2 regions of the Nonomuraea sp. NPDC059007 genome follow, and region 1 is predicted to be linked to the other one. Evidence: predicted binding sites of a transcription regulator. Region 1 holds the regulator's gene; the other holds the start of a gene.
What was found. Region 1 encodes HspR, which represses chaperone genes until heat shock. Its sites were predicted from a motif close to ANTTGAGTCNNNNNGACTCAANT; they were not measured.
Positions count from the first base shown of each region.

Region 2: the regulator HspR is predicted to act here: its motif matches at 2,476-2,498, upstream of lon (endopeptidase La).

Region 1 covers NZ_JBHYJD010000038.1:15,571-30,146, forward strand. The annotation lists gene ACFWY5_RS42145 (tetratricopeptide repeat protein) at 27-557, opposite strand; gene ACFWY5_RS42150 (hypothetical protein) at 718-1,059, shown strand; gene ACFWY5_RS42155 (TetR family transcriptional regulator) at 1,250-1,918, opposite strand; gene ACFWY5_RS42160 (SDR family oxidoreductase) at 1,950-3,671, opposite strand; gene ACFWY5_RS42165 (CapA family protein) at 3,682-4,743, opposite strand; gene ACFWY5_RS42170 (helix-turn-helix transcriptional regulator) at 4,808-5,626, opposite strand; gene ACFWY5_RS42175 (MFS transporter) at 5,699-7,063, shown strand; gene ACFWY5_RS42180 (catalase) at 7,163-8,611, shown strand; gene ACFWY5_RS42185 (hypothetical protein) at 8,698-9,351, opposite strand; gene clpB (ATP-dependent chaperone ClpB) at 9,520-12,099, opposite strand; gene ACFWY5_RS42195 (heat shock protein transcriptional repressor HspR) at 12,106-12,456, opposite strand; gene dnaJ (molecular chaperone DnaJ) at 12,461-13,651, opposite strand; gene grpE (nucleotide exchange factor GrpE) at 13,667-14,275, opposite strand; gene dnaK (molecular chaperone DnaK) at 14,275-14,576, opposite strand, start outside.
Region 2 covers NZ_JBHYJD010000077.1:4,064-18,639, reverse strand. The annotation lists gene ACFWY5_RS54515 (hypothetical protein) at 1-421, shown strand, start outside; gene ACFWY5_RS54510 (response regulator) at 440-1,099, opposite strand; gene ACFWY5_RS54505 (sensor histidine kinase) at 1,096-2,358, opposite strand; gene lon (endopeptidase La) at 2,512-4,872, shown strand; gene ACFWY5_RS54495 (methionine ABC transporter ATP-binding protein) at 5,294-6,238, shown strand; gene ACFWY5_RS54490 (methionine ABC transporter permease) at 6,732-7,388, shown strand; gene ACFWY5_RS54485 (MetQ/NlpA family ABC transporter substrate-binding protein) at 7,416-8,249, shown strand; gene ACFWY5_RS54480 (hypothetical protein) at 8,414-9,007, shown strand; gene ACFWY5_RS54475 (peptidase C39 family protein) at 9,120-10,148, shown strand; gene ACFWY5_RS54470 (acyl-CoA synthetase) at 10,167-11,690, shown strand; gene ACFWY5_RS54465 (S1C family serine protease) at 11,841-13,061, shown strand; gene ACFWY5_RS54460 (ABC transporter permease) at 13,140-13,880, opposite strand; gene ACFWY5_RS54455 (ABC transporter ATP-binding protein) at 13,890-14,576, opposite strand, start outside.

The DNA of each region.
Region 1 (14,576 bases):
ACCGGGGAGGGAGGGCGTCGCTCTGGTTAGGACACCAGGGCGTCCAGGTCGTCTTCTGGGAGGCCCAGGTCGACCCTGATGCGGTAGCGCGTGCGGAGGAGGGCGACGTGTTCTGGGTCGTCCTTGTCGCACGACAGCACCGCCTGCGTCGCCCACTCCAGGCCGCCCCTCAGGTCGCCATAGGCCACCAGGGTTTCGGCGATGTTGTGGGCGGTGGCCGGCTGGATCGCCGGCTCGGCGCGCAGGGCTTCGATGATCTCGCGGGCCTCGTCGGGACGCTCCAGTTCGAAGAGCGTGTCGGCGATCCCGGCGCGCGGATCGATACTGGCCTCGCCGCCGTCTTCCAGCGCGCGCTGAAAACAGTCCATCGCGCGCGCCGGCTGACCGGCCGCGCGCCACTCCTCAGCCGCAAGGACCAGGATGGACGCTCGGGAGACGTCGCCCTCGGAGTACTCATGGGCGAGATCGTCGAGCTGCCTGGCCAGCGAGCTGTGGTCGTCTGCCAGGAGGGCCCGCTCCAGCAGGCGATCAAGGTGCTCACGGGTCACATACGCCACACCGCCGAGACTACCGAGCGACCCGGTGTCTTTGCTGGGCAATACGCAGGGCGAGACACGCACAGATTGAGTAACGCCTGGTACAACTCTGGTCACAGTCCGCGTGTTGTCCCAGGCGGCAGGGCATATAGCCGTCGCGCGAACCGCGACGGAGGGGGCTGTGATGGGCTTGTCCAAGCAGGTGACCTTCTCGCTGGCGTGTGCGGTGGTGCTGTCCGCGCTCATCCCCGGAGCCGCCGGCTACCTGTCCGCCCGCGTCGAGTCGATCGAGGCGGCCGAGCGTAAGCTGCACGCCCAGGAGGCGCGGCTGAACGCCCGGCTCGCCCGCGAGACCAGACCGGTCTCCTACCCGGCGCCGTGCGAGGTCCAGCCTGCCAGGCCGATCCGCGAGCAGCCCGCCCCGGCGGCGTTCGTCCCGGCCCCGGAGTACAAGCCCGACTTCAAGCCGAGAAAGCGCGAACGCCAGCCCGTGGTACCGCCGCCCGCGTGGCTCCCCGAGTGACCCACCCCGGCCACTCAGGAGCAGCCCCGAGAGGGTGAACGTCGCCGAAGACGCGGGGTGACGGCTCACTGAAAAGGGTGGGCCGGCCCGAAGGGGAAGGCTCCTGGTCGGGGAGTGAGCGGCCACGAAGGGCGAGGGCTCCTGAGCGGCTCTGAGGGTGGGACCGCTCCGAAGGGATTCGGGCGGTGAGTTAACTGTCGCTCTGTGGTGACAGGTGGCGGAGCTGGCGGGAGAGGTACCCGCGGACCATCTGCTTGGCCGCGTCGATCAGCTCCGGTGACCCCTTGGGGTCGCGGCGGAAGGCCAGCTTGAGCACCGCGTCTCCGGCCTCCACCGCCACCAGTACCCCGATGTCCAGTTCGTCGCTGTCGGCCAGGCCGTACTCGTTGAGCAGGAGGCCGCGCAGCCGTCCGGCGATGACCGCGTTGTTGTCGATGTCGACGTCGAGCAGGTTGAGGTCGACGGCGTCACCGAAGTGCAGGCTTTTGAAGCCTGGAACGGTCCTGTGCATGTCGACGTACTCGTCGATGATCGCGTCGACCGCCTCCCACCAGCCGCGGTAGTCCTCCTCCATGAACCTGCGGCCCACCCTGGAGACGAACTGCTCCACGTTGCGCCTGGTCAGCTCCTGGGTGATGGCCCGCTTGTCGGGGAAGAACTGGTAGACCGAGCCGATCGCGACTCCGGCGCGTTCGGCGATGCGGGTGGTCGAGAGCGCTTCGTAGCCGATCTCGTCGAGCAGCGCCGCGCACGCGTCGAGCATCCGCTCCACCCGGCGTGTGCTTCGTCGCTGGGTGGGCTTACGGCGCAGCGGCTGGGGCTGCGAACAGTCGTCGTCGTCAATTTCGGGGGTGGACACGAAATCCATCTTCCCCCGAAGCGGGCGATCGTTACCGTCCAACGACGGGATTTCTCACGACACCGGATAACCGGGCGAAAGCCCGCATCGCCGAGGGCGAGATCCGCGACATCGCATATCCGATTTTCCCCTCCGCATTGACCGGGACAACAGCCTCATTTCGGTGTACGGCCCGCAGGATGTGCGCCGCCACCCGCTCCGGCGGATACCCACGCCGCTGGAGCCCCAGCTCGGCCAGCTCCCGCAGGTCGGACCCGACATAGGTGGCGTTGCGGGCGATGGCCGTGGACACGAATCCGGGGCAGACAGTGGTCACGCCGATGCCGTGGCCGGCCAGCTCGGCCCGCAGGCAGTCGCCGAGCATCTTCACCGCCGCCTTGGAAGTCGAGTACGCCGGCAGTTCTCGCGTCGCCACGAAGGCGGCCAGCGAGGCGATGTTGACGATGTGGCCGCCCTCGCCGCGTTCGACCATCTGGCGGGCGAAGAGCCGGCAGCCGTGAATGACGCCCCAGAGATTCACGTCGAGCGTGCGCCGCCAATCGTCGAGGGAATGGTCAAGGAACGGCCCGGCCACCGCGATTCCGGCATTGTTCACCACCACATCCGGCACGCCATACTGTTCCGCGATATTTCCGGCGAACTCCTCCATGGCCGTGGTTGAGGCGACATCGAGTTGGACGGCGTGAGCCGTACGCCGGAAATCTTTGCCGATGTCCTCCGCGACCCGCACGGCCGCCTCGCGGTCGAGGTCGGCGCAGACCACCTCGGCGCCGTGCGCGGCGAAGGCGCGCGCGGTCGCCCGCCCGATGCCGCTGCCGGCGCCGGTGATCACGACGAGGCGGTCCTGGTAGGCGCGGCGGCCCTCGCGCACGCGGTCGCGGCGCAGCGAGCGGGTCGAGGCGCCGCCGTCGACGTGCGCGGCGAACTCGGCGATCATCCTGGCCACGGCCTCGGGGTGGCTGCGCTGCGCCCAGTGCCCGGCCGCCAGCCTGCGGTGCCAGAACTCCGGCGCCCACTGGCGCATCGACGCCAGCAGTTTGGGCGAGACGAAGATGTCACGGCTGGTCTCGATGAGCTGGACCGGCACCTCGACGCCGGGGTCGGCGGGGGCGCGCAGGCGGGTGAAGAAGTTCTGGCGGTAGAGGCCCAGGCCGTTGCGGCCGTCGCGCTTCAGGGTGTCGGCCGGGTGCCCCTGTCTCGGCTCGATGCCCTCGGCCAGCCGCATCGAACGGTCCAGCGCGCGGGGCAGCGGGCCGCGCCAGGCCAGTTCGGGCAGGACGGGGAGCTGGAAGGCGCCGATGTACCAGGACCTGGCGAGCTGGCCGGCGACCTCGCGGCGGCCGCCGTAGCGCAGGAAGTGGGCGGCCTGGTCGAGGCCGGGGCCGCCGAAGGTGGTGAAGGAGGCGGCTCGCTCGCGGATGCCGGGGCGGCCGATCGCCTCCCAGCACTGCAGCGAGCCCCAGTCGTGCCCGACCAGATGGACCCGCGGCTTGCCGATCTCGTCGAGCACCGCGCCGAGGTCGGCGGCCAGGTGGTCGAAGGAGTAGTGCCGCCGGTCGTACGGCGCGCCGGACTGCCCGGCGCCGCGCACGTCGTAGCGGACCACGTGGTAGCGATCGCTGAGCAGCCCGGCGACCTCGTCCCAGACGCGGTGGGTGTCCGGGTAGCCGTGGACGAGCAGGATCGTGGGGTTGTCCCGCTCGCCTTCCTCGAAGAGCGCGAGCCGTACATCGCCAGACAGTATTAGACGCACGGTCCAATGATTAACGGGCGGACAGTCCTGTGCAAGAGCGGAGCGCCTTCCAGCTCGTGACGGCCTGGGTGCGGGCGGTGCCGGTCAGGGGGATGGGGGTGCCGCCCTGGATGCCGGCGGGGGTCCACTGGTCCTTGATGACCTTGCGGCCGTTGATCGTCAGGGTGAGGACGCCGCTGGGGCTGTTGCCGTACCAGAGGAAGTTGCCGAGGCCGTAGTTGACGTAGGACCGGCCGAGGTAGCCGCTGCCGAGCAGGACGTGGGCGTGGCCGCCGACGATGACGTCCGCGCCGGCCTTGGCCAGTTTGGGGGCCAGGGAGCGCTGCGCCGGGTTCGGGCAGGTCATGCGCTCGGTGCCCCAGTGGAGGTAGACGATCACGGTGTCGGAGGTACGGCGGGCCTTCCTGACCTCCTGGATCAGCCGTTCCTCGTTCTTGGCCGAGGCCAGGCCGCCCTGGGTGTCGGTGGCGGTCCAGGCCTGGATGAACTCGGCGTCCAGCACCTGGGTGGCGCCGATGATCGAGACGCGGTTGCCGTTCACCGTGGTACGCCAGGGCTTGTAGGCGGCGTCCTCGTTCCTGCCGATGCCCACGACCGGGTACTTGGAGCGCTTGATCGCGGCCAGCGAGTCGGCCAGGCCGGTCTGCATGTAGTCCATGCCGTGGTTGTTGGCCATGCTGACCACGTCGATCCCGGCCGCCTTCAGCGCGGAGAACGCGGTGATCGGCGCCCGGAAGGTGAACTGCTTGCCCGGCGCCTTCGTCCCGCCGGTCGTGATCGCCGTCTCCAGGTTGACCATGGCCAGGTCGGCGCGGCTCAGCACCTTGGCGATCGGGCCGAACGCGGTGCGCGGGTTGCCGTCCAGCCGGGCGCGTAAGACGCCCTCGAAGTGCACGTCCCCACCGAAGGAGATCGTGTACGGCTCCCGCTCGACGGGGGTCTTGGTCGGCACCTCGGGGGAGGTCGGCATCGACTTACGCGCGGGGGACTTATCCGGCTCCGACTGGGCTGCGGAGCATGCGGCCAAGGTGACGGCTACGGCTAATGCCAGGAGGGCAGGGCTGTGTCTCATCTACGGCGTCTCATCTATGGCTACTTCTCCTAGATCCCACACTTCAGGGATTGAGCATGCCATGTCAGACGGATTCGCGGGCGTGTGCGGTCAACCACACCACTCCGGAGCGAGTGGCGTCATTCGCGGGGGTATAGATGATCATGCGAGTTTCGGTGGCCGCGTCACAGCTGAAGTTGGTGGTGGTGAAGTGGAGCTCGCCGACGGCGTCGTTGACGAAGACCTTGTCGCGGCGTCCGGGGTCGGCCACGTCCTGCCGCGCCCACAGCCGGGCGAACTCCGGGCTGGCCGCGATCAGCTTCTCGGCGAACTCCTTCCAGCAGGGGTCGTGCGCGTGCCTGGCGTAGGCGCCGCGGAAGACGGCGACCGCCCGCGCGAGATCCTCCTCCCGCTTGACCAGCCGCGTGAACATGTCATCGCGGGTGAAGGTCAGCCACAGGGTGTTCGGCTTGCCCTCGGCGATCTCGGGGAAGATCGCGGCGTACGCGGCGTTCCAGGCGAGGATGTCGTGCCGGCTGGTGGCGATGGAGGCGGGCATCGGGCTCAGCTGGTCGAGGATCTGCCGCATCTCCGACGTGACCCGGCCGGAGTCGGCGACGGGCACCGGATCCTGGTGCCCGGCCAGCCGGAACAGGTGCAGGCGCTCGGCGGGGTCGAGCTGGAGGGTGCGGGAGATGGCCTCCAGCACCTGGATGCTGGCGTTGATCGGCCGTCCCTGCTCCAGCCACGTGTACCAGGTCACGCCCACCCCGGCGAGCTGTGCGACCTCCTCTCGGCGCAGGCCGGGCGTGCGCCGGCGGGTGCCGGGCGGCAGTCCGGCCATGTCGGGGGTGATGCGCTCGCGGCGGCTGCGGAGGTAGGCGGCGAGGTCGGTACGCTTCATAGCCAGGTACCTCCGATACCAGGATAAATGGGCTCTCGTTACTGGTATCCAGTCTGTCGCAATCTGATAGTCATGACTACTGCCACCCTTGCCCCCCAACAGGAAAGGACGAAGACCAGCGGAATCCTCCTGGTGATCATCCTCGTCGGGCAGTTCCTGGCCATCCTGAACGTCAACATCGTCAACGTCGCCATCCCGACCGTCGAGCGTGACCTGCACTCCTCCGGCGCGGGCCTGCAGATGATCGTGGCGGGCTACACCATCGTCTACGCCGTCCTGCTGATCACCGGAGCGCGGGTCGGCGACCTTTTCGGCTACCGCAACACCTTCCTGGCCGGGCTGGCCTTCTTCACGCTGACCACGCTGGGCTCCGGGCTGGCGCCCACCACCGGGTGGCTCGTGGTGTTCCGGTTCGCGCAGGGCGCCGGCGCCGCGCTGATGATGCCCCAGGTGCTCACGCTCATCCAGCGCAACTACCACGGCGCGGCCAGAGGCCGGGCGATGGGCCTGTGGTCGGCCGTCGTCAGCGGCGGCATCGTGGTCGGCCAGGCGCTCGGCGGCATCCTGCTCGGGCTCGGGCTCGGCTGGCGCGTGCTGTTCCTGGTGATGGTCCCGATCGGGGCCGTTCTGCTGATCGCCGGTCTGCGCGTGCTGCCGGCCGACGGGGGCGGCGGACGCACCGGCCTTGACCCGATCGGGCTCGTCACGCTGTCGGCGGCCGTCCTGTTGTTCGTGGTGCCGCTGGTGCTCGGCCGCGATCTGGGCTGGCCGGTGTGGGGCTGGATCTCGATCGGGCTCAGCGTCGTGGTCTTCTATGTCTTCGTCCGCGTGGAGCGGTGGGTGTCGGGCCGCGGGGGGCGGCCCCTGGTGGACGCCTCCGTCCTGCGGGCGCCGGGCATGCGGCCGGGGCTCGGCGTGCTGTTGTTCGGGCCGGCCACGTGGGGCGCCTTCCTGTTCACCTCGGCGCTGCACCTCCAGGGCGAGCTTCGCCTGACGCCGTTGCAGTCGGGGCTGATGCTGGTGCCGTGCGCGGTGGCGTTCGCGGGGGTCGGGCTGCTGTGGCCGCGGCTGCCTGCCAGGTTGCAGCGGACGCTGCTGCCGTTCGGGTACGTGGTGGCGGCGCCCGCGTACTTCGGGCTCGGGCTGGTCAGCGGGGGCGGCTGGCCGTACGCGGTGCTGAGCGCGCTGATCGGCGCCGGGCTGGGTGTGCAGATCGCGGTCACCAACCTGGCCACGCAGTCGGTGTCGGACGAGTACGCCGCCGACGCCAGCGGGGCGCTGCTCACGGTGATGCAGCTCGGCCAGGTGATCGGGGTGGCGGCCGTGGGGACGTTGTTCATGGCGCAGGGCGAGGGGGCCACCGCGGTGGCGCTGGCGGGGCTGGCCGTACTGGCTGGCTTGTCCTCTCTTTTCCTCGTCAGACCAAAACTTGGATGACTCGTTTACTTGAATCATTCTTGTTAAGGGCATAGGTTGCGAGGGAGAGGGGGACCCGTCAGGGTCCCCGTCCACGTCCGGATTCGGGAGGACCTCGCGATGACCACCAGGCCAATCAGCACCGACGACGCCGGTATCCCCGCGCCGAGCGACGAGCACTCGCTCTCCGTCGGACCGAACGGCCCCCTGCTGCTTCAGGATCACTACCTGATCCAGAAGATGGCGCACTTCAACCGCGAACGTGTCCCGGAAAGAGTGGTGCACGCCAAGGGCGGCGGGGCCCACGGCGTGCTGCGGATCACCGAGGACGTCAGCCAGTTCACCAAGGCCAAACTGTTCCAGAAGGGCAAGGAGACGCCGCTCTTCCTGCGCTTCTCGACCGTGGCCGGTGAGCTCGGCTCCGCCGACACCGCCCGTGACCCCCGCGGCTTCGCGATCAAGTTCTACACCGAGGACGGCAACTACGACCTCGTCGGCAACAACACGCCGATCTTCTTCATCCGCGACCCGCAGAAGTTCTCGGACTTCATCCACAGCCAGAAGCGCCGCGCCGACAACCACCTGCGCGACAACAACATGCAGTGGGACTTCTGGACGCTCTCGCCGGAGTCGGCGCACCAGGTCACGTTCCTCATGAGCGACCGCGGCACCCCGGCGTCCTGGCGGAACATGCACGGCTTCGGCTCGCACACGTTCCTCTGGTACAACGCCGCGGGCGAGAAGTTCTGGGTCAAGTACCACTTCAAGACCGACCAGGGCATCAAGAACCTCACCGCCGCCGAGGCCGACGCGCTGGCCTCCGGCGACCCCGACCACCACATCCGCGACCTGCACACGGCGATCAAGGCGGGCGATCACCCGTCGTGGACGGTGAACGTGCAGGTCATGCCGTTCGAGGCGGCGGCCGACTACCGGTTCAACCCGTTCGACCTGACCAAGGTGTGGCCGCACGGCGACTACCCCGAGATCACGATCGGCACGATGACCCTGAACCGGAACCCGGACAACTACTTCGCCGAGGTCGAGCAGGCCGCGTTCGAGCCGTCCAACCTGGTGCCGGGCATCGACACCTCGCCGGACAAGATGCTCCAGGGCCGCCTGTTCTCCTACCCCGACACCCACCGGTACCGGATCGGGCCGAACTACCAGCAACTGCCGATCAACGCGCCGGCCGTACCGGTGAACAGCTACAACTTCGACGGGCCGATGACCTTCCGCAACCAGCGGGACCCCGTCTACGCGCCCAACAGCGTGAACGGCCCCGCCGCCGACCCGGCCCCGTACGCCGGATCGGACTACCAGGTCGCCGGCGAGATCATCCGCTCGGCCTACACCCTGCACGCCGAGGACGACGACTACGGCCAGCCGCGCGCCCTGTGGGAGAACGTGCTGTCGGAGACCGACCGCGAGCACCTGGTCGGCAACATCGTCGGCCACGCCTCCGCGCCCGAGGTCACCGCGGAGATGAAGAAGCGCGTCGTGGAGTACTGGAGCAACGTCCACAAGGACCTCGGCCAGGGCGTCTCCCAGGGCCTCGGCCTGTCCTGACCCCGGCACGAGCGAAGGGCCGCGACCTGGCGGGTCGCGGCCCTTTCTCATGGCTCGCGGACGGCGGGCGCGCGCCGCCCGCGCGGTCAGCTCAGCCTGAGACCGTTGAGCAGGTCGGCGATCCCCCCGGTCACCGGCTCGCTCTCGGGCACCGGCACCGCCTCCAGCGCCTTGCCGGGCGTCTCGGGCAGCTTGCCGGTGATCTCGTCCGCCACGGTCTCAGCCGGCTGTGGCAGGGCGATCGGGGCTTCCACGCCGGCCACCAGGCCGGACGCGTCGGGCAGCGCGGGCACCTCGCCCTCGACCGGCACCGGCGGCAGCGCCGCCAGCGTGCCGGGGATCGCCGGGTTGTTGGGCAGACCAGGCAGATCGGGCGCGGTGGGCACGTCCGCCACGCTCCGCAGGCCCGCCACACCCGGCGAGCCGGTGGGCATCGACGGCGCGCCGGCGGCCGCGGCAACGCCGCCCAGGTCCGCCAGGCTCAGTACCGCCGACGCCTTCGACAGGCCCGGCAGGCCCGCCTTCCTGGCCAGCGTCTCGGCGGACATCGCCACGTCGCTGTCCTTGGGCGCGGTCATCTTGTCGCCGTAGTTGCCGCTCATCCGCAGGTCGAGCAGCTCCTCGCAGACCGAGGCCACCGTGGTGGGCGCCCGCAGGGCGGCGACCCTGTCGGCGCAGTAGTCCGCCCCCAGCGCGGGGCCCGCGACCAGCCAGCTCACTCCCGTGGTCAGAGTGGCCACCGCAAGGATGCTCCGGATGCTCCGAGATGACACTTCACGTCCCCCTGATCGTTTTTGGTGATCCGACGAACGCTGAAGCTAGTCACGCGGCCGGGACAGGGACGGGTGCTTGCCCGAAGGGTGGGCCAGACCTTACCCGGCGGCCCCGGCCGGAGATCGGCTTTGACCTCAGGCGGCGCGCTCCACGGTGAGCTCGTCGTCGCCCAGGTCCACCCGGACCGTGTCGCCGTCGGTGACCGTCCCGGCCAGTACTTCCCTGGCCAGCTTGTCGCCGATCGCCGACTGCACCAGCCGCCGCAGCGGCCGGGCCCCGTACATGGGGTCGTAGCCGGTGAGCGTGAGCCACTCGCGGGCCGCCGCGGTGACGTCGAGCGTGATGCGCCGGTCGGCCAGGCGATGGGCGAGCCGGTCGATCTGCAGGTCGACGATCCGGCCCAGCTCTTCGGAGCCGAGCGCGTCGAACAGGATCACGTCGTCCAGCCGGTTGAGGAACTCCGGCTTGAACGCGTTGCGCACCGCGCCCATCACGGCATCGCGCTTGGCGCCGTTCTCCAGCTTGGGATCGACGAGGAACTGCGAGCCGATGTTGGAGGTCAGGATGAGGATCGCGTTGCGGAAGTCGACCGTGCGCCCCTGCCCGTCGGTCAGCCGGCCGTCGTCGAGCACCTGCAGGAGGATGTCGAAGACCTCCGGGTGCGCCTTCTCGACCTCGTCGAGCAGCACCACGGTGTACGGCCGCCGCCGTACCGCCTCGGTGAGCTGCCCGCCCTCCTCGTAACCGACGTATCCCGGAGGCGCGCCGACCAGCCGGGCCACGCTGTGCTTCTCGGAGTACTCGCTCATGTCGATCCGGGTCATGGCCCGTTCGTCGTCGAACAGGAACTCCGCCAGCGCCTTGGCCAGTTCGGTCTTGCCGACGCCCGTCGGGCCCAGGAACATGAACGATCCCGTGGGCCGGTCGGGGTCGGAGATGCCGGCGCGGCTGCGCCGTACGGCGTCGGAGACGGCCTGGACGGCCTGGGCCTGTCCGATGAGGCGGCGGCCGAGCTCCTCCTCCATGCGCAGCAGCTTGGCGGTCTCGGCCTCCAGCAGGCGTCCGGCGGGGATGCCGGTCCAGGAGGAGATGACCTCGGCGATGTCGTCGGCGCCGACCTCCTCCTTGACCATCGGCTGGGACTCGGCCTCCTGGGCGGCGGCGCCGGCGATCTCCAGCTCCTTCTCCAGCCGCGGGACCTCGTCGTAGAGCAGCTTGGAGGCCTCGGCGTAGTTGCCGTCGCGCTGGAAGCGCTCGGCGGTGCTGCGGGCCTCGTCGAGCTGCTTCTTCAGGTCGCCGAGCTTGTTGAGCCCGGCCTTCTCCCGCTCCCAGCGGCCGACCAGGGCGTTGAGCTCCTCCTGGCGGTCGGCCAGCTCCTTGCGCAGGCGCTCCAGGCGCTGCTGGCTGGCCTCGTCGGTCTCCTTGGAGAGCGCGAGCTCCTCCATCTTCATCCGGTCGACGTTGCGCTGGAGCTGGTCGATCTCGACGGGCCGCGAGTCGATCTCCATGCGGAGCCGGGAGGCGGCCTCGTCGACCAGGTCGATGGCCTTGTCGGGCAGGAAGCGGTTGGTGATGTAGCGGTCGGACAGCGCGGCGGCGGCGACCAGCGCGCTGTCGGCGATCACGACCTGGTGGTGCGCCTCGTAGCGGCCCTTCAGGCCGCGCAGGATCGCGATGGTGTCCTCGACGGTCGGCTCGCCGACGTAGACCTGCTGGAAGCGCCGCTCCAGCGCCGGGTCCTTCTCGATGCGCTCGCGGTACTCGTCGAGCGTGGTCGCGCCGATCATCCGCAGCTCGCCGCGGGCCAGCATCGGCTTGAGCATGTTGCCCGCGTCCATGGCGCCCTCGGCGGCCCCGGCGCCGACGACCGTGTGGAGCTCGTCGATGAAGGTCACGACCTGCCCGTCGCTCTCCTTGATCTCGGAGAGCACGGCCTTGAGCCGCTCCTCGAACTCGCCCCGGTACTTGGCCCCGGCGACCATCGCGCCCAGGTCGAGCGAGATCAGCCGCTTGTTGCGCAGCGACTCGGGCACGTCACCGGCCACGATGCGCTGGGCCAGCCCCTCGACCACGGCGGTTTTGCCCACGCCGGGCTCGCCGATCAGGACCGGGTTGTTCTTGGTACGCCGGGACAGCACCTGGACCACGCGCCGGATCTCCGAGTCGCGGCCGATGACCGGGTCGAGCTTGCCGGTGCGGGCCCGCTCGGTCAGGTCGACGCCGTACTTCTCCAGCGCCTTGTAGGTGTCTTCCGGAGTCTCGCTGGTGACGCGGGCGTTGCCGCGTACCTTCTCGAAGGCGTCGAGCAGCGCCTCGGGCGTGGCGCCCTGCGGCCTGAGCAGGTCGGCGGCCTGGCCGCCGTCGGCGGCGAGCGCGACGAGCAGGTGCTCGGTGGAGACGTACTCGTCTTCGAGCCGCTTGGCGCGCTGCGCGGCCGTGTTGATCACGGTGAGCAGCTGGCGCGAGCTCGACGGCGCCGACACCGTGGCCCCCTGCGCCTTCGGCAGCGCCGCGAGCAGCTCCTCCGACTTCGCGCGGATCGCCTTCCAGTCGGCTCCGACGGCCTCCAGCAGAGGTACGGCGGTGCCGCCCGTCTGGGCCAGCAGCGTGGTCAGCAGGTGGGCCGGGGCGATCTCCGGATTGCCTTCCGCGGCGGCTCGCCGCATGGCCCCCGACAGCGCCTCCTGGCTCTTCTGGGTGAGCTTGTAGTCCATGTGTTCTTACGCCCCCGGTGGCAGCTCGTAGCGGATCAACGCCCTCACCATCTGCATCTCGGCCCTGAGCCGGTGAACCTCCTCACGCAGCCGCAGGGCCTCGTTCTCCAGCTCGAGAATGCGCTTGATCCCCGCGAGGTTGATGCCCTCTTCCTGGGACAGGCGCTGGACCTCGCGGAGCATGATGATGTCGCGCGTGGAGTAGAGGCGGCCGCGTCCGGCCGTGCGGCCGGGGCTGACCAGTCCGAGCCGGTCGTACTGCCTCAGCGTCTGCGGGTGCAGTCCCGAGAGCTGCGCGGCCACCGAGATGACGTAGACGGGGGTGTCGTCGGACAGGTCGAAATAGTTGGCGTCCATCGGCTTACTCGCTTCTGGCTCGCTGGATGAGTTCGGCGCGCGGGTCGTCGCCCGCGGTGGCCGTGCTGAACTCCGTCAGCAGGTCACGCGACTTCTCATCGAGCGCCTCAGGCACGAGCACTTCGACGCTGGCGAGCAGGTCGCCCTTGGTGCCGTCCTTGCGGGTGACGCCGCGGCCCCGGACGCGGAAGGTGCGCCCGTTGGGAGTACCCGCGGGGATACGCAGCGTGACCGGCAGGCCCTTGAGGATCGGCACCTTGATCTCGGCGCCCAGCGCCGCCTCGGTGAAGGTCACGGGCACCGTGATGGTCAGGTTGTCGCCGGTCCGGCCGAAGACGGCGTGCGCCTTCACGTGGGTGACGATGTAGAGGTCGCCCGCCGGCCCGCCGTTCTCGCCCGGCGCGCCCTTGGCCTTGAGCTTGACCCGCTGGCCGTCGGCCACCCCCGCGGGGATGCGCGCCTGGATCGTGCGGGTGCTCTTGGCCCGCCCGCTGCCGTCGCAGTCGGGGCACGGGTCGTCGACGATCAGACCACGGCCCTTGCAGTCGCGGCAGGGCTCGGAGAAGGCGAAGTTGCCCAGGTTGCGGCTGGCCGCGCCGGTGCCCTCACAGGTCGGGCAGACGCGCGGCGTGGTGCCGGCCTTGGCGCCGGTGCCGGTGCACGACTTGCACGCCGCCGAACTGGTCAGCCGGAGCGAGACCGTGCTGCCCTCCACCGCCTCGGTGAAGGTCAGCGTGACCTCGGACTCGATGTCCTGCCCGCGCCGCGGCCTGGTCGTGCTGCTGGTACGGCCGGTGCCGGCGCCACCCCGGTTGAACAGCCCGCCGAACAGGTCGCCGAGCCGCTCGCCCGCGCCGCCACCGCCGCCGCCGCTCTGCTGACCGGCGGTGCCGCCGAACAGGTCGCCGAAGTCGAACGGGAAACCGCCACCGCCGGGACGCTGGCCGCCGACGCCGGACCCGAACAGCGTCCGGGCCTCGTCGTACTCCTTGCGGCGCTTGGTGTCCGACAGGATGTCGTTGGCTTCGGAGATCTCCTTGAACTTGGCCTCTTTGACGGAGTCACCCTGGTTGGTGTCGGGGTGATACTGCCGGGCCAGCTTCCGGTAAGCCTTCTTGATCTCGTCTGCGGTGGCGGTCTTGGGCACACCAAGGACGGCGTAGTAGTCCTTCTCCAGGTAGTCCTTGGTGCTCATCGATGGCCCTTCGTCCTAGTTTTCGTCGTTGTCGTCGTCAGCCGGTGAGTCGTCCGGCTCCGCCACGGCCACTCGCGCCGGGCGCAGCACCCGCTCTCCGAGGCGGTACCCGGACTGCAGCACCTCGATGGCGGTGGGTTCGGACACTTCCGACGAGTAGCTGTGCATCAGCGCCTCGTGGATGGTCGGGTCGAAGGGGTCGCCCTTCTGCCCGAACGAGCTGAGCCCCAGCTTGGTGACGGCCGCTTCGAGCGACTCGGCCACCTTCGCGAAGCCGCCGGTGAGCTCGCCGTGGTCGCGGGCCCTGCCGATGTCGTCGAGGACCGGCAGGAACTCGGCGAGAATCCCGGCCATGGCCTGCTCGCGGACCGCGACGCGGTCGCGCTCGACCCGGCGGCGGTAGTTGGTGTACTCCGCCTGGAGCCGCTGGAGATCGGCGGTGCGCTCCGCCAGCAGGATGGTGTCGGAGCCGGGTGCGCCGCTGGTGTTCGACTCGGCGCCGCCGTTGGCGGAGCCCGCGCCGGCGGCGTCCTGGGAGTCGGACCCGGCGCTCTGGCGCGCCTGGCCCGTCTCGGGGTCGATCTTGCGGTTGTCGCGGATCACCGGCTCGTCTGCCCCCGGCATCACTTGTCCTTCTTCGGCTGGTCGTCGTCGACGATCTCGGCCTCGACCACGTCGTCGTCGTCGCTCTTGTCCTGCTCGGCGCCGGGAGTGGCGTCCTGCGGAGCGCCCTCGCCGCCCTGCTGCTGCTGGTTCTGAGCGTAGATCGCCGAGCCCATCTTCTGGCTGACGGTCGCCAGCTTCTCGGCGCTCGTGCGGATGACGTCGGTGTCGGTGCCCTCAAGAGCCTTCTTCAGCTCGGTGAGCGCGTCGTTGACCTCGGTCTTGATCTCGCCGGGGACCTTGTCGTCGTTCTCGCGCAGGA
Region 2 (14,576 bases), on a different contig from region 1:
GCGCGACACCCGCCACGTCAGCAACCGCCAGGGCCTCAACGGGGACTACCCGGAGGTTCCGTTCACCCTGGTCAGCCAGACCGTGGAGGGCCTGATGGGCGTCCAGCCCGACGCCCCGAGGCGTACGGTGGCCACCCAGTCGCGCCTGCCCGGCGACATCCCCTGGCTGCGCGTGGACGCCGTCCCGGTCGGCGGCGGCACCGTGGACGTCCGCCACGACGGCCAGACCTCGACCACCTTCACCAACCGCACCGGCGGGCTCACGTTCTGGGAGGCCCGCTTTCCGGCCGGGCACCGCAAGCTGACGGTCGCCGGGCACCGCGTGCCGGGCATCCAGAAGACGATCGACGGCGTCCGGTACACCGTCGCGATCCTGCCGGTCCGCGACGGGCAGACGGTCACGGTCTCGGTCGCGAGCTGACGTCCCGGGAAGCCGGCGTCAGTCTCCCGGGCGGACGAGGCCGGTCTCGTAGGCGTAGACGATGGCCTGGGCGCGGTCGCGCAGGCCGAGCTTGGTCAGCACGCGGCCCACGTGCGTCTTGACCGTCTGCTCCGACAGGACCAGCTTGCCGGCGACCTCCTGGTTGGACAGGCCGCGCGAGACCAGGACGAGGACCTCGGTCTCGCGCTCGGTCAGCTGGCCCAGGCGGCGGGTGGACGGGGCGCGCGGGCCGCCGAGGCGGGCGAACTCGCGGATCAGGCGCCGGGTCACGGCGGGGGCGAGGAGGGCGTCCCCGCCGGCGACCACGCGGACGGCCTCGGCGAGCTGGACGGCCGAGGCGTCCTTCAGCAGGAAGCCGCTGGCGCCGGACCGCAGGGCCTCGTAGACGTAGTCGTCCAGGTCAAAGGTGGTCAGGATCAGGATTTTTGCCGAAATATCCTCGCGTTGGGCGATGATTCGGGTTGCTTCGAGGCCGTCCATCACCGGCATGCGCACGTCCATCAGGATCACGTCCGGCCGCAGCTCCGCCGCCCGCTCGACCGCCTGCGCGCCGTCGGCCGCCTCGCCCACCACCTCGATGTCGCTCTGGGCGCCGAGGAAGACGGTGAAGCCGGTGCGTACCATGCCCTGGTCGTCGGCGATCATGACCCTGATCACGCCGCCTCCAGGGGCAGCCGGGCGACGACCTCGAAGCCGTCGGCGATCGGCCCCGCCTCCAGCGTGCCGCCGAGCAGCACCGCCCGTTCCCGCATGCCCACCAGCCCGTGCCCGGCCCCGGCCGAGGATTCGGCGGGCCTGGCTCCGGGGCCGTTGGCGACCCGTACGACCAGTTCGTCTCCCTCTCGCGCGACCTCCAGGGAGACGGTCGCCCCCGGCGCGTGCCGCATGACGTTGCTCAGCGACTCCTGCACGATCCTGTACGCCGACAGCCCCACGGCCTGCGGCACCTCCTCCACCTGTGGCGATCTTCTGAACAGCACGGCCAGCCCGGCCGCCCGCGCGTTGGCCACGAGCGCGTCGATCCCCTCCAGGTCCGGCTGCGGCGTGGTCTCCTTGCGCCCGTCGGCGTCGCGCAGCACGCCGAGCACCTGCCGGAGCTGGGCGATCGCGTCCAGCGACAGCGAGCGGATCACCGCCAGCCCCTCCTCCAACTGCTTGGCGTCCCCGGCCGCCTTGAGCGGCACCGCCTCGGCCTGGATGGCGATCACCGACATGTGGTGCGCGACCACGTCGTGCAGCTCGCGCGCGATGCGCGCCCTTTCCTCCAGTACGGCCTGCGCCCCCTCGGCCACCACCTTGAGCTGCGACTCCTCGACCAGCTTGGCCGAGGCCCTGCGCCGGGCCCGCACGTTGTAGCCGAGCACCAGCGGCACCGCGAGGACGGCCGCGCCGACCGGCACCACGTTGGAGTTGAACACGAGCAGATAGAGCATCGAGACGGCCCACACGGCGATGGACACGGCCTCGGAGTTGCGCGAGGCCACGGTGTAGAGGACCAGCAGGTACATCAGGACCAGCGGCCACGAGTACGTCATGCCCTGGTCGGGGAACCCGTCGATCATCCGGTCGATGTACACGTACGCCGGCAGCGTCACCAGCGCGGTCCGCCACGCGCCCAGCGGCCAGCGGTCGCGCAGGGCCACGGGCAGGGACAGGGACACGAGGGCGAGCTGGAACGGCAGAGCCGGTGGCGACGTCATCTGCTTGTCGTAGAGCCGCTGCCACAGGTCGGAGCTGGCCGTGGCGTAGAGGAGGATCGCGAGGGTCAGCTCGGCCAGCCGTACCCAGTCGAGGGTGGTGAAGGGGGCCAGCCAGCGCGGCGCGGAGACGCGCGTGCGGCGGGTCGCGAGAGGAGGCGGCTCGGCTTTGCCCGTGAACAGTGCGAACTTCAGCGGCCGCACCAGGGCGGAGATCACCTGAATGACCTTATGTCCGGCACCGGGTAGCCGGCGTCACTCTCAGGGGCTACTTACATGATTACGATCGCCGTGAGCGAACATCGGCAAGCTTGGGAACATTCGAGGGCTCTGATGAATTGAGTCGGTATAACTCAACCCTTTGGAGTTCGCATGAGTGAGAAGCTGATCCTCCCGGTGCTGCCGCTGGACGACGAGGTCGTCCTGCCCGGAATGGTGGTGCCGCTCGACCTGTCCGACTCCGAGGTGCGTGCTGCGATAGACGCGGCCCAGGCATCCGGTGGCAACAAGCCACGGGTGCTTCTCGTTCCCCGGATCGACGGCAGATATGGCGCGATCGGTGTGCAGGCCGTGGTGGAGCAGGTCGGAAGACTGCCGGGCGGTGAGCCCGCGGCGGTCGTACGCGGCGTGAACCGCGTGCGCGTGGGCACCGGCACCACCGGGCCCGGCGCGGCCCTGTGGGTCGAGGCCGACAGCGTCGACCGCGTGGAGGCCGGCGAGCAGGCGCATGAGCTGGCCCGCGAGTACAAGGCGCTGGCCACGACCATTCTGCAGAAGCGCGGCGCCTGGCAGGTGGTCGACCAGGTCAACCAGATCGACGACCCCTCCGTGCTGGCCGACAGCTCCGGCTACACGCCGTGGCTGACCACCGCGCAGAAGGTCGAGTTGCTGGAGGCGCCCGACCCCGCCGACCGGCTGGCGAAGCTGGTCGACTGGTCACGCGAGCACCTCGCCGAGCTCGACGTCGCCGAGACGATCCGCAAGGACGTCCAGGAGGGCATGGAGAAGCAGCAGCGCGAGTTCCTGCTCCGCCAGCAGCTCTCGGCCGTCCAGAAGGAGCTCAGGGAGCTCAAGGGCGACTCGGCCGAGAGCGAGGAAGAGGACTACCGCGTCCGCGTCGAGGCCGCCGACCTGCCCGAGAAGGTACGCGAGGCCGCGCTCAAGGAGGTCGACAAGCTGGAGCGGACCTCCGACCAGTCGCCCGAGACCGGCTGGATCCGCACCTGGCTCGACACCGTCCTCGACATCCCCTGGAACACCAGGACCGACGACACCTACGACATCAACGGCGCCCGTGAGGTGCTGGACTCCGACCACACCGGCCTCGACGACGTCAAGGACCGCATCATCGAGCACCTGGCCGTGCGCAAGCGGCGCCAGGACAAGGGCCTCGGCGTGGTGGGCGGCCGCCGCAGCGGCGCAGTCCTCGCCCTCGCCGGTCCTCCCGGAGTCGGCAAGACCTCGCTCGGCGAGTCAGTCGCGCGCTCGATGGGCCGCAAGTTCGTCCGCGTCGCCCTCGGCGGCGTGCGCGACGAGGCCGAGATCCGCGGCCACCGGCGCACCTACGTGGGCGCGCTGCCCGGCCGCATCGTCCGCGCGATCAGGGAGGCGGGCTCGATGAACCCCGTCGTCCTGCTCGACGAGGTCGACAAGGTCGGCGCCGACTACCGGGGCGACCCGACCGCGGCGCTGCTCGAAGTGCTCGACCCGGCCCAGAACCACACCTTCCGTGACCACTACCTCGAGGTCGAGCTCGACCTGTCGGACGTGCTCTTCCTGGCCACGGCCAACGTCCTGGAGGCCATCCCCGGGCCGCTGCTCGACCGGATGGAGGTCGTCACCCTCGACGGCTACACCGAGGACGAGAAGCTCGCCATCGCCCGCGACCACCTGCTGCCCAAGCAGCTCAAGCAGGCCGGTTTCGAGCCCGCGGAGATCTCCTTCGAGGACGGCGCGCTGCGCCGCCTGGCCACCGAGTACACCCGCGAGGCGGGCGTGCGCTCCCTGGAGCGCGCGGTCGGCAGGGTGATCCGCAAGATCGCGGCGAAGGACGAGGTCCCCGTCACGGTCAGCGCCGAGGCGCTCGTCGACTACCTCGGCCGTCCGCGGTTCGTGCCCGAGTCATCGCTGCCGGAGTCCAAGCAGCGCACCTCGGTGCCCGGCGTGGCCACCGGCCTGGCGGTCACCGGAGCGGGCGGCGACGTCCTTTACGTCGAGGCGTCGCTGGCCGACCCCGAGACCGGCGACACCGGGCTCACGCTCACCGGCCAGCTCGGCGACGTGATGAAGGAGTCGGCCAGGATCGCCCTGTCCTACCTCCGCAGCCACGGCGCGGAGCTGGAGCTGCCGGTCACCGCGCTGAAGGACCGGTCGGTGCACGTGCACTTCCCGGCCGGCGCCGTCCCCAAGGACGGCCCGTCGGCGGGCGTCACGCTCACCACCGCCCTGGCCTCGCTGCTGTCCGGCCGCCTCGTCCGCAACGACGTCGCGATGACCGGCGAGATCTCGCTCACCGGGCGGGTCCTGCCGATCGGCGGCGTCAAGCAGAAGCTGCTCGCGGCGCACCGGGCGGGCATCACCACGGTGCTCATCCCGGCCCGCAACGAGCCCGACCTGGACGATCTGCCCCAGGAGATCCGCGACGAGCTGACCATCCACGCGGTCGGCGACGTGCGCGAGGTCCTGGACATCGCCCTCGCCCCGGCCAAGGTCGCCGCCTCCGCGGCCGCCTGACGCCTCCCGCGCCTGCCCCGCCGTACCAGCTGGATCTGGTACGGCGGGGCAGCTTGGCGTTCCGGGCCCGTGAGGCAGCTCACAGCGGGCCGGGGGAATAGGGCACGGTAAAGAGGTCGTTGGCACCAGCGTGAACGAGGCATACGCGAAAGACATGAGCGCCATGGGCGACGTCATGTGTCGTGGCATGCGCCGAATGCGGGCGATGGCCTGTCCGGCCCGCTGAGCGAACCCGCCCCGCCCGTTCTCGCCGAAGGTACTTCCTCATGATCGCACCACCCAGCTACGTGCTGCGCAGGCTCAGCCACCTGCCCTTCCACCCCGGCACGCGCTAGCACTTCCCCCTCACCAGCCTGTTCCAGCTTGAGTTCGTCTCAGCGGCCCGCCAGCGCGTGGTCGCCATCCGTGATGGGGAAATTTCGTGATCCAGGCTTCTGGCCTGCGCAAGCAGTACGGGGACACCGCCGCGCTCGACGGCGTCGACCTGCACGTGCGCAAGGGCGAGATCTTCGGCGTGCTCGGCCAGAGCGGCGCCGGCAAGAGCACGCTGCTGCGCTGCGTCAACCTCCTCGAACGCCCCGACGCCGGCACCGTCACCGTCGACGGCCAGGACCTGACCCGGCTCGGCGACCGCGAGCTCAACCAGGCCCGCCAGCGCATCGGCATGATCCACCAGCACTTCGCCCTGCTGTCGTCGCGGACCGTCGCCGGCAACGTGGCCTTCCCGCTGGAGGTCATGGGCGTGCCCCGGGCCGAACGCGAACGCCGCGTGGCCGAGCTCCTCGACCTCGTCGGGCTCGGCGGCCGCGGCGCCGACCGCCCGAGGCAGCTGTCCGGCGGTCAGAAGCAGCGGGTCGGCATCGCCAGGGCTTTGGCCGGCAACCCGGCGGTACTGCTGTCCGACGAGGCCACCTCCGCCCTGGACCCCGCCACGACCGACTCGATCCTGGCGCTCCTGAAGCGCCTCAACACCGAACTCGGCCTCACCATCCTGCTGATCACCCACGAGATGAACGTCGTCAAGGCGGTCTGCGACTCGGTGGCCATCATGTCCGGCGGGCGCATCGAGGAATCCGGCACCATCGCCGGCCTCATCCGCACCCCGGGCTCGCGCCTGACCCGCGAGATCTTCCCCCTGCCGGCGCCGTCACCGGGCGACATCACCCTCACCTTCACCGGCCACGCCGACGAGCCGGTGATCTCGGAGGTCGTCCGCAAGTTCGACGCCGACATCAACGTGCTGGGCGGCGCCATCGAAGACCTCGCCGGCTCCCGGGTGGGCCGCCTGCGCGTCACCCTCTCCGGCGACCCGGCCGCGCTCTCGTACCTGCGCGACAAGGGCCTGCTCGTGGAGGTGGCCCCGTGACCGCCGCTCTCTCCGTTCTTGCTCCCGTCCGGGGGTTGTGGCGGTTCGCCGTTCTCGCTCTTCCCGCTCGGGTGGCCGCTGTTCGCGCTCTTCCGGTACGGCGGGGCCAGGTGGGCGCCGCCCGCCGCCGTGGGCTCGCGCCGATCATCCGAGCGCCGCGCACGCCGGACGTGGCCCCCACCGCCACGACGCGTACTCGGCCCGCCACCGTACCCCTGTCACCCGCCGCACCTGCTGCGCAGCCCACCACCGCCCACCACCCCGCCGTCTCGGCGCAGGAACGCGGGCTGGGATGGGTGCGTGTCGCGCCGGTCTCCGCCGCACCACGTCCCGCCGGCCCGGCGCCGGAGGGGCCCGGGGTCCGGTGGTCAGGGGTTGCCTCCGTCCGCCCCGCTCCGGTGCGTGACGCCGCCCTGGGCCGTGACGCCGCTGCGGTGCGGGGTGGAGGGGTGAGGGCTGTCTCGGTGGCCGGAGTGTTGGGGGAGGGGGTTTTGTGACCTGGGATGAGATTGTTCCGCTGCTCTGGGAAGGTGCCGGGCAGACGGCGGCCATGGTGGGGCTGGCCACTCTGTTCACCGTGGTGCTCGGGCTGCCGCTCGGCGTCTCGCTGGTCGTGTTCGATCGGGGTGGGCTGCGGCCGGTTCCGGCGCTCAAGGCGGTGCTCGGGGCGGTCGTCAACGTCGGGCGGTCGCTGCCGTTCATCGTGCTGATGATCGCGATCATCCCCTTCACCCGCCTGGTGGTGGGGACGACGATCGGGACCATCGCCGTGGTCGTGCCGTTGACCGTGGGCGCGGTGCCGTTCTTCGCGCGGCTCGTGGAGACGGCGCTGCGGGAGGTCGGCGGGGATGTGGTCCAGGCGGCCCAGGCCATGGGCGCAAGCCGTACCGCGATCGTGCGGAAGGTTCTGCTGCCTGAGGCGCTGCCCGGGATCGTCGCGGGGATCACCGTCACCGTGGTCGCTCTGGTCGGGTATTCGGCCATGGCGGGGACCGTCGGCGGCGGCGGGCTCGGGGACCTGGCCGTCCGGTATGGGTATCTGAGGTTCGAGGGGCAGGTCATGTTCGCCACCGTCGTGGTGCTCATCGTGCTCGTGCAGCTGATCCAGAGCCTCGGGGACCTCGTCGCGCGGCGGATGTCGCACAAGTAGTTCTTTCACATCAAAAGGAAGATCAATATGAAGATTCGCGCTTTCGTGGGTGTCGCTGCCCTTTCGTTGTTGCTCGCCGCATGCGGTACGTCGCAGTCCGCCACCAGCTCGGCCCAGCCGGCGGCCGAGTCGGCCGACACGGTGCTCAAGGTGGGCGCCAGCCCGGTGCCGCACGCGGAGATCCTCACCTTCGTCAAGGACAACCTGGCCAAGCAGGCCGGGCTGAACCTCGAAGTGGTCGAGTTCACCGACTACGTGCAGCCGAACGTCCAGCTCAACGAGGGCCAGCTGGGTGCCAACTTCTTCCAGCACAAGCCGTACCTGGACGACTTCAACAAGTCCAAGGGCACCAAGCTCAGCTTCGTCACCCCGGTCCACCTGGAGCCGCTGGGCCTGTACTCGAAGAAGATCACCGACGTCGCCGCGCTGGCGAACGAGGCGACCGTCGCGGTGCCGAACGACGCCACGAACCTCGGCCGCGCGCTCAAGCTGCTGGCCGACAACGGCCTGATCACGCTGAAGGAGGGCGTCGGCACCGCCGCCACCGAGCGCGACGTCACCGGCAACCCGAAGAAGCTGACCTTCAAGCCGCTGGAGGCGCCGCTGCTGCCCCGCTCGCTGGAGGACGTCGACGCGGCGGTCATCAACGGCAACTACGCCATCGAGGCGGGCCTGAAGCCGGCCTCGCAGGCGCTGGTGCTGGAGAAGACCGAGGGCAACCCGTACGTCAACGGCCTGGTCGTGCAGGAAGGCCACGAAAAGGACGCGGGCGTCGTGACCCTGGGCAAGCTGCTGCAGGACCCGAAGGTCAAGGAGTTCATCAAGAGCAAGTACGCGGGCGCGGTCATCCCGGCCGAATGACCCGGAAAACAAAGATCCCCCTCCACGGCGATTTCCGGAGGGGGATCTTTATTATTTGTCAAAGATCGGGAAAAGAGCCTTATCAAGTAATTTGAAAGTGTTCGGCAATCCCGGCGGCGTACCAATGACGAGTCAGCACTACCTCTCCCGAGGAGGACCTCGAAGTGCGATTCGTCTCACGAATCCTGATCGGCGTCGCGGCGGCCACCATGGCCGCCGTCGCCGCCCCGGCCGTCGCCGGCGCGACGACCGCGACCACAGCGGCCACCACCACAACCGCCTCGTCGTACTACGAAGCGGACTGGGGGCCCTACTTCTCCAGCGACCACAAGTCCAGGGCCGAGGGCCACGTCAGCGTCGACAAGAAGCCCTACAAGTTCTGGTACTGGAAGACCTTCCACGTCAAGAAGAAGATCTGCTGGAAGGACAAGCACGGCAACAAGCACTGCAAGTGGGTCGTGGAGAAGGTCAAGAAGAAGGTGTGGAAGTGGAAGCACCACTACTTCTACACAGTCGACAGCAAGCTCACCAACACCAAGTGGTGGGGCGGCAAGAAGTGCGCGTGGGAGACGTTCAAGGTCGTCGGCTTCGACGGCTCGACCTCCTTCAAGAACTTCAGAAACTGCACCAAGAACCCGAAGCACTACTCGTTCTCCGGTAAGAACGCCGCGCACATCTACGTGGACGTGAGCCGGGGCGGCTTCTTCGGGCCGAAGAGCCACCACTCGGGCTGGCAGCCCCTGTACCACTTCTCCTGATCCCCGCGGTTGGGCGGCGAAGCCGCGATCTCTCCCCGTCGAGATCGCGGCTTCGCCGTACCCGGGAGAAATTTTGGGGTGGGATATGCGCGAATGCGGCCATTGATAAAGGGTGCGCATTCTGATCGCGATATTGATGGTGGTGCCAGGGCAGGCGGGGGACGGGCGGGTCGGCTATCAGCGGGAGGCCGGCGTCGCGGCCGGTGCCTTCGTGCGGGCGGGCGCCTGGGAGGTGGCCCGCTGGACCGGGCCGATGCGGCGGATCGGGTTCGCCGCCACCGAGATCGTGCCGTCGTGGACCGCCGTGACGCCGCCGGGCAGTTGGATCAAGGTGGAGCTGCGGGTGCCCGGATCGGGGTGGTACGTGATGGGGCGCTGGTCCTATGACGGCGTGCGGACCACCGTGAAAGGGCAGGCGGACGCGCGGGGGCGGGTCGCCGCCGACGTGTTCAAGGCTGGGCGGGCGGTGACCGCCTATCGGCTGCGCGTGTCGTTGTACCGGCGGCCGGGCTCCGCCGTACTGCCGGAGATCCGCACGCTGGGCGCGGTGGCCTCGCGCGCGGGCGGGACGCGGGCCCGCGGCGGGCGCGCGTGGGGGCGGGAGCTCGCGGTGCCGCGCAAGTGGCAGCTCGCGCACGCCGATCACGGCGGGGCGGCGTGGTGCGGCCCGACCGCCACCGCGATGGTGCTGGCCTACTGGAAGAAGGGGCCGCGGCCGGGGGAGATGTCCTGGGTGCCGCGCTCCGATCCGGACCCGGCGGTCGACCACGCGGCCAGGCACACCTACGACAAGGCCTACGGCGGCACCGGCAACTGGGCCTTCAACACCGCCTATGCCGGAAGTTTCGGACTCGACGCGTCGGTGGCCAGGATGCGCTCGCTGGCCGAGGTCGAAGACCAGGTCGCGGCGGGGGTGCCGGTCGTGACCTCGCTGGCCTTCACCCGCGAGGAGCTCGGGTACGCCTCCGCCGGCCACCTCATGGTCGTCACCGGCTTCACCCGCGACGGCGACGTCATCGCCAACGACCCGGCGGCGCGCGGCGTGCGGGCGATCTACCCGCGCAGAACCTTCGAACGAGCCTGGCAACGTTCCAGTACGGGCACCGTCTACGTCATCAGGCCCTTCCGGGCGGACGCTTAACCGAATATCGTTCGGTTCATGTACCCGGGAGCCATCGCAGCAGTCACCCCCGACAAGCCCGCTGTGATCATGGCGGGCTCCGGGGAGGTCCTCACCTACCGCCGGCTGGACGAGGAGTCGAACCGGCTGGCCCACCTGTTCCGCTCCGCCGGGCTGCGGCCGGGCGACCACATCGCGTTCATGCTGCCCAACCATCCGCTCTTCCTGGCCGTGGCCTGGGCCGCGCACCGATCCGGCCTGTACTACACCGCGGTCAGCTCCCGGCTGCAGGCCGGCGAACTGGCCTACATCGTGGACAACTGCGAGGCCCAGGTCTTCATCACCAGCGCGGACCTGGCCGAGGTGGCGCAGGCCGTGACCGGCGTACGGCTGCGCCTCATGCTGGACGGCGTGGCCGACGGCTTCGACTCCTACGAGCAGGCCGTGGCCGCGCAGCCGGTCACGCCGATCGAGGACGAGTCGCAGGGCGCCGACATGCTCTACTCCTCGGGCACCACCGGCAGGCCGAAGGGCGTCAAGCCCAAGCTGTCGCACGCGGCGCTGGACGAGCCGGGGGCATTGTTCAACCTGGTGTCGTTCCTGTTCGCGCCGGAGCGGGACAGCGTCTATCTCTCGCCCGCGCCGCTCTACCACGCCGCGCCGCTGCGCTACTGCATGACCTTCCAGCGGCTGGGCGCGACGGTGGTGGTGATGGAGAAGTTCGACCCGGTCCGCTATCTAGAACTTGTCGAGAAATATCACGTCACGCACTCGCAGCTCGTGCCCACCATGTTCATCAAAATGCTCAAACTTCCTGAAGAAGAGCGGACAAAGCGCGATATTTCCAGTCTCAAGTTCGCGATCCACGCGGCCGCCCCCTGCCCCGTCCCCGTCAAGGAGCAGATGATCGACTGGTGGGGCCCGATCGTCCACGAGTACTACGCGGGCACTGAGGGCAACGGCTTCCTCTACGCCGGCCCCCAGGACTGGCTCGCGCACAAGGGCACCGTCGGCCGCTCCCTGCTGGGCAAGGTGCACATCCTCGACGAGGAGGGCAACGACCTGCCGCCCGGCGAGCACGGCACGATCTACTTCTCCGACGGCCTCACCTTCGAGTACCACGGCGACCCCGGCAAGACCCGCGCCGCCCAGGACCCGGGTGGCCGCGGCTGGACCACCCTCGGCGACATCGGCTACCTGGACGAGGAGGGCTTCCTCTACCTCACCGACCGCCGGTCCTACATGATCATCTCCGGCGGCGTGAACATCTACCCCCAGGAGTCGGAGAACGTCCTGTCCATCCATCCCAAGGTGGCCGACGTGGCGGTCTTCGGCGTACCGGATGAGGAGATGGGCGAGCAGGTCAAGGCCGTGGTGCAGCCCGCCGACATGAACGAGGCGGGACCCGCGCTCGAGGCCGAGCTCATCGCGTACTGCAGAGAGCGGCTGGCGCACTTCAAGTGCCCCAGATCCGTGGACTTCCGGGAGGAGTTGCCCCGTCATCCCACCGGCAAGCTCTACAAGCGGTTGCTCCGTGACGAGTACTGGCCGAAGCCAGCCTGAGAATCGCATGAGAATCTCACCGCCCCTGACTCATCCGACCAGGGCGGATAAGGCCCGCGTCAGCCCGTTCAGAAGCCTCTGATCACCGGCTTAAGCTGCCTTAACAGCGACATTGGCACCCTTGAGGCATCGGGACTTGAGGAGATGACGATGGACGCGAACGAGCCTCGCGAGCAGGGCTGGACCCAGTTCGGCGCCAAGCCGCCGGCCGCCGGGGGCTTCCCCAGCCAGGACACGGCGATCCTGACGCCGCCGCCCCCGCCACCGCCCGTGGCCAAGAAGCCGGGCTTCACCGGGGGGCAGAAGGCGATCGCCGGCCTGGCGCTGGCGGCCATGGCGATCGGCGGCGGCGTCGCGGGGGCGGCCATCACGAGCGCCTTCCAGACGCCGCAGATCGTGCAGTCGGCGCCGAGCCCGGCCTTCAAGCCGGCCTCCAACCCGATGACGATCAGTGAGGTGGCGACCAAGGTACAGCCGTCGGTCGTCATGATCCAGGGCCAGAACGCCGGCGGATCCGGCGTCGTGCTCTCCGAGGACGGCCTCATCCTCACCAACAACCACGTCGTCGCCGCCAACGGGAAGGGGAGCCCGCTGTCGGTCAAGTTCAGCGACGGCAAGACCGCCAAGGCAACCGTCGTCGGCACCGACCCGTCCACGGACCTGGCCGTCATCAAGGCCGACGGCGTCTCCGGGCTGACCAAGGCCGAGCTCGGCGACAGCGACCAGCTGAAGGTCGGCGACGCCGTCCTGGCCATCGGCAGCCCGCTCGGCCTGGAGGGGACGGTCACCTCCGGCATCGTCAGCGCGCTCGACCGCACGCTCAACGTCGGCGGCGAGCAGGAGCAGCAGGTTCCGCCCGGCTGGGGCCGCGGCGGTCAGGACTCGGCCCCGCCCACCAGCATCGGCGGCGCCATCCAGACCGACGCCTCGATCAACTCCGGCAACTCGGGCGGCGCGCTCGTCAACGCCGCCGGCCAGGTCGTGGGCATCAACACCGCGATCGCCACGAACGGCAGCAACGGCAGCATCGGCCTGGGCTTCGCCATCCCGGTGAACACCGCCAAGCAGGTGGCCGACCAGCTGGCCGCCACGGGAACCGTGAAGCACGCCTTCCTCGGCGTGAGCGTGACCGACGCCAGCGGGGACGTGCCCGGGGCGCTGGTCCGCCAGATCACCGAGAACAGCCCCGCCGCCAAGGCCGGACTGAAGCAAGGCGACCTCATCACGCGAATCGGCGACAAGCCGGTCGATGGTGGGGATACGGTGGTCGGACAGGTCAGAGGTTTCAAACCAGGCCAACAGGTCAAGATCATATACATGAGGGACGGCAAGCAGAGCGAAGTGACCGTTACCCTCGAAGAGAAGAAATAGGACCCCCTCACGGACGGGTGCGCCGTCGAGATCGCTGCGGACTCGGCGGCGCACCCCCGTTCGTACCCGGGGCGGCGGCTAGGAGAAGCGGCGCCCCTCGTCGCGGTGGTAGGCCCAGGCGGCCAGCACAGCCGTCACAACGATCCAGCCGGCCAGCGTCACCAGGGCGGTCACGTTCGGAGCGGCGCCCGCGACGGCCCACCACATGAGCTCACCGGCGCCCCTGCTGGGCAGGAACAACGACAGCGTCTGGACGAACGACGGCATCATCTGCAGCGGCAGCAGGAGCCCGCCCAGGATGGCCAGCGGGAAGAACGCCACCTGCGACACCGCGATCGCCCCCTTCGACGGCATCATGTAGCCGATGAACAGGCCCAGCAGCATGAACGGGATCGTCGCGACGACCAGCGCGCCCAGGGCGAGCGCCAGCCGTACCGGCGTGATCTGTGCCGTGGTGAGGACGGCGGCGATGATCAGGACGGGGATCACCGAGATGACCATGGCGATCACCGTCGTCACGATCCGGCCGGCGAAGGCGGGCAGCGGCCCGGCGGGCAACGTGCGCAGGAAGGGGTTCCAGGGCTGCTCGCGATCCTGTGACACCGAGATCGACAGCGAGATCAGCGCGGCGGAGATGGCGCCGAAGAGCATCATGGAGCCCGTGGACGCCGTGGCGGCGACCGGGTTGTCGCCGGCGAATGGCACCACGAACGCCAGCATCGTGGCAGCGGGGAAGAAGGAGCTGGCCACGAGGCCGATCGGCACCCGCAACTGCTCGATCATCAGGTAGCGGGTGTGGGCCAGGATCAAGCTGGACATGCGCACTCCTCAGGCGGTGACGGGCTCGGGGGCGGTCAGGTGGAGGAAGGCCTCCTCCAGGGAGGTCGGCCGGATCTCCAGGCCGGTGAACGGCGTCCCGCTGCGGACCAGCGCCACCACCAGGTGGTCGGCGTCGGCGGTCATCAGGTGGGTGCGCTCGCCGTCCCGCTCGCTGGACAGCACGCCGGGCAGTTCCGGCAGGGCGGCGGCGGTCAGCGAGACACGCTGCACGCCGACCATGTCCCGCACCGCGCGGACGGTGTCGTCGGCCAGCACGCGGCCCTGGGCCACGACGACGACCCGCTGGGCCAGCGCCTCGATCTCCTCCAGGTAGTGGCTGGTCAGCAGTACGGTGCCGCCGTCCTCGTGGAAGGCGCGGATGCCGTCCCAGAGGGTGCGCCTGGCCTCGACGTCCAGGCCGGTGGTGGGCTCGTCGAGGAAGACCAGCCGCGGGTCGCCGGCGAAGGCGAGGGCCACGGCCAGGCGGCGCTTCTGGCCGCCGGACAGCCCGCCGATCTGGCGCCGGTCCAGGTCGGCCAGGCCGAAGCGCTCCAGGAGCTCGCCCTTGGGACGGGCCTTCGGGTAGTGGCTGGTGACGAAGCCGACGACCTCGCCCACGCGCAGCGCCTCCGGCAGGCCGGTCTCCTGCGGGGTGACGCCGATGCCGCGCCGTACCAGAGGGTCGGAGGGGGAGCC